One region of the Enterobacter vonholyi genome, then DNA from elsewhere that is predicted to be linked to it. Evidence: predicted binding sites of a transcription regulator. Region 1 holds the regulator's gene; the other holds the start of a gene.
The links. Region 1 encodes sigma-54, which starts transcription at its own class of promoters, with help from an activator protein. Its sites were predicted from a motif close to GTTGGCACANNTTTCGCTNT; they were not measured.
Positions count from the first base shown of each region.

Region 2: AB3N39_RS05860 (amino acid ABC transporter substrate-binding protein) is a predicted target of sigma-54. The motif match lies at 2,451-2,470, and genes of this name have one in related genera.

Region 1 is NZ_CP162152.1:3,939,444-3,945,233, forward strand. Features, by position in the region: gene lptA (lipopolysaccharide ABC transporter substrate-binding protein LptA) at 1-182, shown strand, start outside; gene lptB (LPS export ABC transporter ATP-binding protein) at 189-914, shown strand; gene rpoN (RNA polymerase factor sigma-54) at 962-2,395, shown strand; gene hpf (ribosome hibernation promoting factor) at 2,418-2,705, shown strand; gene ptsN (PTS IIA-like nitrogen regulatory protein PtsN) at 2,788-3,279, shown strand; gene rapZ (RNase adapter RapZ) at 3,325-4,179, shown strand; gene npr (PTS phosphocarrier protein NPr) at 4,176-4,448, shown strand; gene mtgA (monofunctional biosynthetic peptidoglycan transglycosylase) at 4,488-5,213, opposite strand; gene elbB (isoprenoid biosynthesis glyoxalase ElbB) at 5,210-5,790, opposite strand, start outside.
Region 2 is NZ_CP162152.1:1,244,279-1,250,068, reverse strand. Features, by position in the region: gene corC (CNNM family magnesium/cobalt transport protein CorC) at 1-844, shown strand, start outside; gene lnt (apolipoprotein N-acyltransferase) at 850-2,388, shown strand; gene AB3N39_RS05860 (amino acid ABC transporter substrate-binding protein) at 2,743-3,648, shown strand; gene gltJ (glutamate/aspartate ABC transporter permease GltJ) at 3,804-4,544, shown strand; gene gltK (glutamate/aspartate ABC transporter permease GltK) at 4,544-5,218, shown strand; gene AB3N39_RS05845 (amino acid ABC transporter ATP-binding protein) at 5,218-5,790, shown strand, end outside.

The sequences.
Region 1 (5,790 bases):
GAAACGCGTATCTGGAACAGCTGGACAGCAACATTACCGGCGACCAAATCACCTATCTGGTGAAAGAGCAAAAAATGCAGGCCTCCAGCGAGAAAGGTAAACGCGTCACGACCGTACTGGTTCCGTCGCAGCTGCAGGACAAAGGCAAGGGCCAGGCCCCGGCACAGAAGAAGAGTAACTAATCCGTTATGGCAACATTAACTGCAAAAAACCTCGCGAAGGCCTATAAGGGCCGCCGTGTCGTAGAAGATGTCAGTTTGACCGTCAACTCTGGCGAAATCGTGGGGCTGCTTGGCCCTAACGGTGCGGGTAAAACGACAACCTTCTACATGGTCGTTGGCATTGTGCCGCGCGATGCCGGCAACATAATCATTGACGATGAAGACATCAGTCTTCTGCCGCTTCACGCGCGCGCGCGTCGCGGGATCGGCTATCTGCCGCAGGAAGCCTCCATTTTCCGTCGTCTTAGCGTTTACGACAACCTGATGGCGGTCCTGCAAATTCGTAACGATCTGACCAGCGAACAGCGTCAGGATCGTGCCAACGAGCTGATGGAAGAGTTCCACATTGAGCATCTGCGCGACAGCCTCGGTCAGGCACTCTCCGGGGGCGAACGTCGTCGCGTTGAGATCGCGCGTGCGCTGGCCGCAAACCCTAAATTTATCCTTCTGGATGAACCATTTGCGGGTGTTGACCCGATCTCGGTTATCGACATTAAACGTATCATTGAACACTTGCGCGACAGCGGGCTTGGCGTACTGATCACCGACCACAACGTCCGAGAAACGCTGGCCGTATGTGAACGCGCGTATATTGTGAGCCAGGGCAATCTGATCGCCCACGGTACGCCGCAGCAGATCCTCGAAGACGATCATGTTAAGCGCGTCTATCTTGGGGAAGACTTCAGACTCTGATAGGGTAGAGGTAACGTAACGCCGAACCGGAGAAAAATGCTCTGAACATGAAGCAAGGTTTGCAATTAAGGCTCAGCCAACAACTGGCGATGACGCCGCAGCTACAGCAGGCAATTCGCCTGTTGCAACTGTCCACGTTAGAACTTCAGCAGGAGCTCCAGCAGGCGCTGGACAGCAACCCCCTGCTGGAACAAACCGATCTTCATGACGAGGTAGATACTCAGCAGTCACAGGACACTGAAGCGCTTGATACCGCCGACGCACTCGAACAAAAAGAGATGCCCGACGAGCTTCCGCTGGATGCCAGCTGGGATGAAATCTACACCGCCGGAACGCCTTCCGGTACGCGTGCGGACTACCAGGATGATGAGCTACCGGTCTATCAGGGAGAAACCACTCAGTCGCTGCAGGATTACCTGATGTGGCAGGTGGAACTCACTCCCTTCTCCGATACCGACCGCGCGATTGCCACCTCAATTGTCGATGCCGTTGACGACACCGGCTATTTGACCGTCACGCTTGACGATATTCTGGAAAGCATGGGCGACGAAGAGATAGAGCTTGAGGAAGTTGAAGCCGTTCTGAAGCGCATCCAGCGTTTCGATCCGGTAGGCGTAGCCGCAAAAGATCTGCGCGACTGCCTGCTAATCCAGCTTTCTCAGTTCAGCAAAGAGACGCCATGGCTCGACGAGGCGCGCGTGATCATCAGCGATCACCTGGATCTGCTGGCGAACCACGATTTCCGCACCCTGATGCGCGTCACGCGCCTGAAAGAAGATGTGCTGAAAGAAGCGGTGAATCTGATCCAGTCACTCGATCCACGCCCGGGACAGTCAATCCAGACCAGCGAGCCTGAGTACGTTATTCCGGACGTGCTGGTCAGAAAACACAATGGCCGCTGGGTCGTTGAACTGAATTCAGACAGCATCCCTCGCCTGCAAATCAACCAGCAGTATGCCTCCATGTGCACCAGCGTGCGTAACGACTCCGACAATCAATATATTCGTAGCAATCTTCAGGAAGCGCGATGGCTGATCAAAAGTCTTGAGAGCCGAAATGATACGCTGCTACGCGTCAGCCGCTGTATTGTCGAACAGCAGCAGGCTTTCTTTGAGCAGGGCGAAGAGTATATGAAACCGATGGTGCTGGCGGATATCGCCCAGGCCGTCGAGATGCATGAATCAACCATTTCCCGTGTCACCACGCAGAAGTATCTGCACAGTCCACGCGGTATTTTTGAGCTTAAGTATTTCTTCTCCAGCCATGTGAATACCGAGGGCGGCGGTGAAGCGTCGTCAACGGCCATTCGTGCCCTGGTGAAGAAGTTGATCGCCGCGGAGAACCCCGCGAAGCCGCTAAGCGACAGTAAGTTAACCACCATGCTGTCCGATCAGGGTATTATGGTGGCACGTCGTACTGTTGCGAAGTATCGAGAGTCTTTATCCATTCCGCCGTCCAACCAGCGTAAACAGCTGGTCTGACACAACCGATAAGGAAGACACTATGCAGCTCAACATCACTGGACAAAACGTCGAAATTACTGAGGCTTTACGCGAATTCGTGAACGCGAAGTTTGCAAAACTCGAGCAGTATTTCGAAAGGATCAATCAGGTCTATATTGTGTTGAAAGTGGAGAAAGTGACTCATATCTCGGATGCCACCCTGCATGTTAACGGGGGTGAACTGCATGCCAGTGCGGAAGGGCAAGACATGTACGCTGCTATCGACGGCTTGATTGATAAGCTTGCGCGACAGCTCAATAAACATAAAGATAAACTGAAACAACACTAATTGTCCGGGCAGTTAACGGGTGCAGGACGGCCTGTTGTGAAACACAACAGGCCATTTGTACAGTTAGCGCTTAGGTGAAATTATGATGAACAACGATTCCGCTCTTCAACTGAGCAATGTCCTTAACCAGGAATGTACCCGCAGTGCGGTTCACTGCCAGAGCAAAAAACGTGCGCTGGAGATCATCAGTGAACTGGCTGCTAAACAGCTGGGCCTGCCGCCGCAGGTGGTGTTCGAAGCGATTCTGACCCGTGAAAAAATGGGCAGTACCGGTATCGGCAACGGCATCGCGATCCCGCACGGCAAACTGGAAGAGGATACCCTGCGTGCCGTTGGTGTGTTTGTGCAGCTTGAAACACCCATCGCCTTTGATGCCATTGATAACCAGCCCGTCGATCTCCTTTTCGCGCTGCTGGTGCCTGCCGATCAGACGAAAACCCACCTGCATACGCTGTCGCTGGTCGCAAAACGTCTGGCCGATAAAACTATTTGCCGTCGACTGCGCTCGGCCCAAAGTGATGAAGAGCTCTACCAAATTATCACTGAAGCAGAAGGCAATCAGGATGATGCATAACCAGGAGATGGCCTTCACATCTGTTGTCCTGAGGAGAAACGGAACATGGTGCTGATGATTGTCAGTGGCCGTTCAGGGTCGGGGAAATCCGTTGCTCTGCGGGCGCTGGAAGACATGGGTTTTTACTGCGTTGATAACCTGCCGGTCGTGTTGTTGCCCGATCTGGCGCGCACGCTTGCGGAGAGACAAACCTCTGCAGCCGTCAGTATCGACGTCCGTAACATGCCTGAATCGCCAGAGATCTTCGAACAGGCAATGAGCAACCTGCCTGACACGTTCTCGCCTCAGCTGCTGTTCCTTGATGCAGACCGCAATACGCTAATCCGTCGCTACAGCGATACCCGTCGCTTGCACCCGCTTTCCAGTAAGAACCTCTCTCTGGAGAGTGCTATCGATGAAGAGAGCGATCTGCTGGAGCCACTGCGTTCTCGTGCCGACCTGATTGTCGACACCTCTGAGATGTCCGTTCACGAGCTGGCAGAAATGCTGCGTACCCGGTTATTGGGTAAACGCGAGCGTGAACTGACGATGGTGTTCGAATCCTTTGGCTTCAAGCACGGTATCCCGATTGATGCGGATTATGTTTTCGACGTGCGCTTCCTGCCGAACCCGCACTGGGATCCGAAGCTGCGTCCCATGACAGGCCTGGACAAACCCGTCGCGGCCTTCCTCGACAGGCACACAGAAGTACACAATTTTATCTACCAGACGCGAAGCTACCTTGAGCTATGGTTACCTATGCTGGAGACAAACAATCGTAGCTACCTGACGGTAGCGATTGGCTGTACCGGTGGTAAACATCGTTCGGTTTATATCGCCGAACAGCTGGCCGACTATTTCCGCTCGCGCGGTAAGAACGTTCAGTCCCGTCATCGCACGCTGGAAAAACGTAAAACATGACCGTAAAACAGACCGTTGAGATCACCAATAAGCTGGGCATGCACGCCCGCCCGGCGATGAAGCTGTTTGAGCTGATGCAGGGTTTCGATGCAGAAGTTCTGCTGCGGAATGACGAAGGTACCGAAGCGGAAGCGAACAGCGTGATCGCCCTGCTGATGCTGGATTCCGCCAAAGGGCGCCAGATTGAAGTCGAAGCCACCGGACCTCAGGAAGAGGAAGCGTTGGCGGCTGTGATCGCGCTGTTTAATGCAGGGTTTGACGAAGATTAAGATCTGCTATTCAGGCGGGTAGCGCTGCGCTTACCCGCCCTACATTAATTTATTGCTCTCCATAAACCCGTCCCCTCCCAACTGACGCATCTGGCGCATGATCCACGCCTGACGGCTACGCACGTACCCTGACGGGGCACTGGCTTTAAAACGAATGGGATTAGGCAGAACAGCCGCGAGCAGCGCCGCTTCAGACATGCTCAGCTTGCTGGCGGGTTTATTAAAATAGCGTTGAGATGCAGCTTCAACACCAAATACCCCGTCACCAAACTCGGCAACGTTGAGATACACGGTCAGAATGCGTTTTTTGCTCCAGACCGTTTCCATCCCCAGGGTCAACCCCGCTTCCAGCCCCTTTCGCACCCAGCTGCGGCCGTCCCACAGAAACAGATTTTTGGCCGTCTGCTGCGACAAGGTTGACGCACCGCGCACGCGGTTTTCATGGCGTTCATTATGGGCTAGCGCTTTCTCAATGGCCGCAACGTCGAATCCCCAGTGCTCCGGGAATTTTTGATCCTCCGCCGCGATGACCGCGAGCCCCATGAGCGGTGAGATCTCGTCCATGCTCACCCAGTCAGAATGGGCAACATAGCCGAAATCACCGCTGAGCCACGCGCCGAGCTGACGCTCAACCATCACGGCAGAGAACGGGACCGGCATAATGCTGAACAGGGCGAGTCCACCGCCCCAAAACACCGCCAGCACCAGAACGATGCGCAACAGGATACGTTTTACCCACGCGCCAGCACCAGATTGACGACTCATTCAGCCAGCACCAGCACTCGGGCGACCAGCTTTTCGATCCCCATAGCCGCTTCTGCAATATTCTGCGCCAGCATATACGCAGGCGTGGTGACTATTTTGTTATCTTCATCAACCACAATGTCATCCACCGGGCAAGGAACGTGCTCTCCCCCCATTTCCTCGACGATTTCCGCGGTATCAATATCCGTCCCGATAGTCAGGCGCAGCGGGAAATCAAAAATCCTGGGCAGCATTGCCGGCGCGATGCAGATAAAGCCCAGCGGTTTCCCTGCCGCATGCATGGCCTGCGACAGCGCTTTGAGATGAGGATCGATCTGACACTCCGCCCCCTGTGCAGCAAAGGTACTGAGATTTTTGGCCGCGCCAAATCCTCCCGGCACAATGAGCGCATCAAGCTCTGCGGCGTCTGCCTGAATAAGAGGATGGATATCACCTCGCGCAATACGTGCGGCTTCAATCAGCACGTTACGGGTTTCCGCCATTGGTTCACCGGTCAGATGGTTAATCACATCCGACTGATTTTTGTCTGGCGCAAAACAAATAACCTCCGCTCCCTGCTTAGCCAGGGCCAGCAGCG
Region 2 (5,790 bases), 1.8 Mb from region 1:
AACCAGTAAAAAGGGATTTTTCTCCCTCATTCTGAACCAGCTTTTCCACGGCGAACCCAAAAACCGTGATGAACTGCTGGAGCTGATTCGTGATTCCGGGCAGAACGACCTTATCGACGAAGATACGCGCGAAATGCTCGAAGGGGTTATGGACATCGCCGACCAGCGCGTTCGCGATATCATGATCCCCCGCTCGCAGATGATCACCCTGAAACGTAACCAGACCCTGGACGAGTGCCTCGATGTCATCATCGAATCCGCCCACTCGCGTTTCCCGGTCATCAGCGAAGACAAAGATCACATCGAAGGGATTTTGATGGCGAAAGATCTGCTGCCGTTTATGCGCAGCGATGCCGAAGCCTTCAGCATGGAAAAAGTGTTACGCCAGGCCGTGGTTGTGCCGGAAAGTAAACGTGTGGATCGGATGCTGAAAGAGTTTCGCTCTCAGCGTTACCACATGGCGATTGTTATTGATGAATTTGGTGGCGTCTCCGGTCTGGTCACGATCGAGGATATCCTTGAGCTGATCGTGGGCGAAATCGAAGACGAGTACGACGAAGAAGAGGATATCGACTTCCGTCAGCTCAGCCGCCACACCTGGACCGTGCGCGCGCTGGCCTCCATTGAGGACTTCAACGACGCCTTCGGGACCCACTTCAGCGATGAAGAGGTCGATACCATTGGCGGGCTGGTGATGCAGGCCTTTGGTCATCTCCCGGCGCGCGGTGAGACCGTTGACATCGACGGTTACCAGTTCAAAGTAGCCATGGCCGACAGCCGACGTATTATACAGGTTCACGTCAGAACGCCGGACGACTCACCGGTGCCAAAACTGGAAGATTAATGTAAATGGCATTTGCCCCATTGCTTGAACGCCAGCGCGTCCGTTTGCTGCTGGCGCTGTTACTCGGAGCCAGCGGTACGCTGGCTTTTTCTCCTTACGATATCTGGCCCGCGGCCATACTCTCCCTGATGGGGCTTCAGGGTCTGACCCTGAACCGTCGTCCGGTACAGGCTGCCGCTATCGGCTACTTCTGGGGACTGGGGCTGTTTGGCTCAGGTATTAACTGGGTCTACGTCAGCATCGCCCAATTTGGCGGTATGCCTGGCCCGGTAAACGTCTTCCTGGTGGTACTGCTCGCCGCGTATCTCTCGCTTTATACCGGCCTGTTCGCCGGCATCCTTTCTCGCCTGTGGCCCAAAACCACTTGGCTGCGCGTCGCCATTGCCGCACCGGTGGTCTGGCAAATCACGGAGTTCCTGCGCGGCTGGGTGCTGACCGGCTTCCCGTGGCTGCAGTTCGGCTACAGTCAGATTGACGGCCCGCTCAAGGGCCTGGCGCCGGTCATGGGCGTTGAGGCCATTAACTTCCTGCTGATGGTGGTCAGCGGCCTGCTGGTCCTGGCGCTGGTCACGCGCGGCTGGAAGCCGCTGGTTGTGGCGCTGGTGCTGTTCGCCCTGCCCTTCCCGCTACGCTATATCCAGTGGTTCACGCCTGAGCCCGCGCGCGCCATGCAGGTTTCCATGGTTCAGGGGAACATCCCGCAGTCCATGAAGTGGGACGAGAAAGAGCTGCTGAACACGCTGAAGATCTACGCCAACGCCACCGAAGAGGTGATGGGCAAATCGCAGCTGATTATCTGGCCGGAGTCTGCCATTCCCGATCTGGAGATCAACCAGCAGCCGTTCCTCAACATGATGAACGACCTGCTGCTCTCGCGTGGCAGCACGCTAATCACCGGGATTGTCGATGCACGTCTGAATCAGCAGAACCGCTACGACACCTACAACACCATCATTACGCTCGGAAAAGACAGCGAATACAGCTACCACTCCACTGACCGGTACAACAAGAACCATCTGGTGCCGTTCGGTGAATTTGTCCCGCTGGAGTCGATTCTGCGCCCGCTGGCCCCGTTCTTCGACCTGCCGATGTCCTCCTTCAGCCGCGGCCCGTACGTACAGCCTCAGCTGCACGCGCACGGCGCAGCCCTGACGGCGGCTATCTGCTACGAAATCATCCTCGGCGAGCAGGTGCGTGATAACTTCCGCCCTGATACAGACTATCTGCTGACCATCTCCAACGATGCCTGGTTTGGTAAGTCTATCGGCCCGTGGCAGCACTTCCAGATGGCACGTATGCGCTCTCTGGAGCTGGCGCGTCCGCTGCTGCGCAGCACCAACAACGGCATCACCGCCGTGATTGGTCCGCAGGGTGAAATCCAGGCGATGATCCCGCAGTTTACCCGAGAAGTGCTGACCACGAATGTCACGCCAACCACAGGCCTGACTCCATATGCGCGCACCGGCAACTGGCCGCTGTGGATCCTGACCGCGCTATTCGGCTTTGGCGCGGTGCTGATGAGCCTGCGCCAGCGTCGTAAATAACCTTCCCTTCTGTTGCCGGGTGGCGGCTACGCCTTACCCGGCAATCCCTCCCAAATCTTAAAACTGGCACGCCTATTGCTTTGTTTATTCAGGTAAACGCAGTTTGGCTTAACGTGCAACTTTGTCGCACCAGCGTAGATCACCGGCAGCACCGTAACGGTGCAACGGGAGATATTTGCCTCTGAATGGTGCGGCGCGCTTCGCAAAAATAAACAATAACGCAGCAAAATCTTTACATTAAGCCAGACTAAATGTTAACAAGCTTGCATAACACTGCACTCGCATTGCGCGAGATATAACAACATCACAATGGGTATCAATGCGTCGCTGGCGCTGATAAAAAAGGAGTTGGGTATGCAATTACGTAAACTGGCCACAGCAATGCTGGTTATGGGAATGTCTGCAGGCGTGGTTCACGCTGAAGATGCGCCTGCAGCAGGCAGTACTCTCGACAAGATTGCCAAAAACGGCGTTATCGTGGTCGGCCACCGTGAATCTTCTGTCCCGTTCTCTTACTACGACAACACGCAAAAAGTCGTGGGCTATTCACAGGATTACTCCAACGCCATCGTTGAAGCCGTGAAGAAAAAGCTGAACAAACCTGACCTGCAGGTGAAGCTGATCCCAATCACTTCACAGAACCGTATTCCACTGCTGCAAAACGGCACCTTTGACTTCGAGTGTGGCTCCACCACTAACAACCTGGAGCGTCAGAAACAGGCTGCTTTCTCTGACACCATCTTTGTCGTGGGTACCCGCCTGCTGACGAAGAAAGGCGGTGAGATCAAAGACTTCGCTGACCTGAAAGGTAAAGCGGTTGTCGTGACCTCCGGTACCACGTCAGAAGTGCTGCTCCACAAACTGAACGACGAGAAGAAAATGGACATGCGCATCATCAGCGCGAAAGACCATGGCGACTCCTTCCGTACCCTGGAAAGCGGTCGTGCCGTCGCATTTATGATGGATGACGCCCTGCTGGCGGGCGAGCGTGCGAAAGCGAAAAAACCAGACAACTGGGATATCGTCGGTACCGCGCAGTCGAAAGAAGCCTACGGCTGTATGCTGCGTAAAGACGATCCGCAGTTTAAAAAGCTGATCGATGACACCATCGCTCAGGTGCAGACCTCCGGCGAAGCGGAAAAATGGTTCGACAAATGGTTCAAGAACCCGATTCCACCGAAAAACCTGAACATGAATTTTGAACTGTCTGACGACATGAAAGCGCTGTTCAAATCTCCAAATGACAAGGCTCTTAACTAATTAGAACAACAGGGGCGGGATCTCCTGCCCTCTCGATTGTCGGGAAGCATGGACAGACTATACGTTGAGTGGTCGTTCCCCACTCAGCGCGAAAAATGAGCTTCTCACCAATCTTCGAGGGTAGCGCTGCTACCCTTTTTTTTCTGGAGTTTATTATGTCAATCGACTGGAACTGGGGCATATTCCTGCAACAAGCCCCGTTCGGCAACACCACCTATCTTGGCTGGCTGTGGAGCGGCTTTCAGGTCACCGTGGCATTATCGATAACGGCGTGGATTATCGCGTTTCTTGTCGGTTCTTTGTTCGGTATTCTGCGCACCGTCCCTAACCGCTTTCTTTCAACACTTGGCACCCTGTATGTGGAACTGTTCCGTAACGTTCCGCTGATCGTGCAATTCTTTACCTGGTATCTGGTTATCCCGGAACTGCTGCCGGAAAATATTGGCATGTGGTTCAAGTCGGAACTGGATCCGAACGTGCAGTTTTTTGTCTCCTCCATGATGTGTCTGGGGCTGTTTACCGCTGCGCGCGTTTGCGAGCAGGTGCGTGCCGCCATTCAGTCATTGCCGCGCGGACAAAAAAATGCGGGCCTGGCGATGGGCCTGACGCTGCCCCAAACCTACCGCTACGTGCTGCTGCCAAACGCCTACCGCGTTATCGTTCCACCGATGACCTCAGAGATGATGAACCTGGTGAAAAACTCGGCCATCGCCTCGACTATCGGCCTGGTCGATATGGCCGCGCAGGCGGGCAAACTGCTGGATTACTCCGCTCACGCGTGGGAATCCTTCACCGCGATCACGCTCGCGTATGTTCTGATTAACGCTTTCATCATGCTGGTGATGAACCTGGTTGAACGCAAAATTCGCCTGCCGGGCAACATGGGGGGCAAATAATGTACGAATTTGACTGGAGTTCTGTCGTTCCATCCATGCCTTACCTGCTTGATGGACTGATGATTACCTTAAAAATCACCGTCATTGCCATCATCGTCGGTATCGTCTGGGGCACCCTGCTGGCCGTCATGCGCCTGTCGAGCTTTAAGCCGCTCGCATGGTTTGCAACCGCCTACGTTAACGTGTTCCGTTCCATCCCGCTGGTGATGGTGCTGTTGTGGTTTTACCTGATTGTGCCCGGCTTCCTGCAAAACGTGCTGGGGCTGTCGCCGAAAACCGATATCCGTCTGATCTCCGCCATGGTGGCGTTCTCAATGTTTGAGGCCGCTTACTACTCTGAGATTATCCGAGCGGGCATTCAGAGTATCTCCCGTGGGCAATCCAGCGCCGCGCTGGCCCTGGGGATGACGCACTGGCAGTCCATGCAGCTCATTATTCTGCCGCAGGCGTTTCGCGCCATGGTTCCGCTCCTGCTTACCCAGGGTATCGTGTTGTTCCAGGATACCTCGCTGGTCTACGTTCTGAGTCTGGCAGACTTTTTCCGTACCGCGTCAACCATCGGCGAACGTGATGGTACGCAGGTTGAGATGGTGCTCTTTGCGGGTGCGGTCTATTTTGTGATTAGTTTAAGCGCGTCGCTGTTGGTCAGCTGGCTGAAGAAAAGGACGGTATAATGATTTCCCTGAAAAATGTTTCTAAATGGTATGGGCACTTTCAGGTGCTGACCGACTGCTCCACCGAGGTAAAAAAAGGTGATGTGGTAGTGGTGTGCGGGCCGTCCGGTTCCGGTAAATCGACGCTGATCAAAACTGTTAACGGACTGGAGCCGGTCCAGCAGGGTGAGATCGTCGTCAACGGCACCAAAGTCAACGACAAGAAAACCAACCTCGCCCAGCTTCGCTCTCACGTTGGCATGGTGTTCCAGCATTTTGAGCTGTTCCCACACCTCTCCATTATTGAGAACCTGACGCTGGCGCAGGTAAAAGTGCTTAAGCGTGATAAAAAAGCGTCGCGCGAGAAAGGCCTTAAGCTCCTGGAACGCGTTGGGCTCTCGGCGCATGCCGATAAGTTCCCGGCGCAGCTTTCTGGCGGCCAGCAGCAGCGTGTGGCGATCGCCCGCGCGCTGTGCATGGATCCGGTGGCGATGCTGTTTGATGAGCCAACGTCGGCGCTCGATCCAGAGATGATCAACGAAGTGCTGGACGTGATGGTCGAGCTGGCGCACGAAGGGATGACCATGATGGTT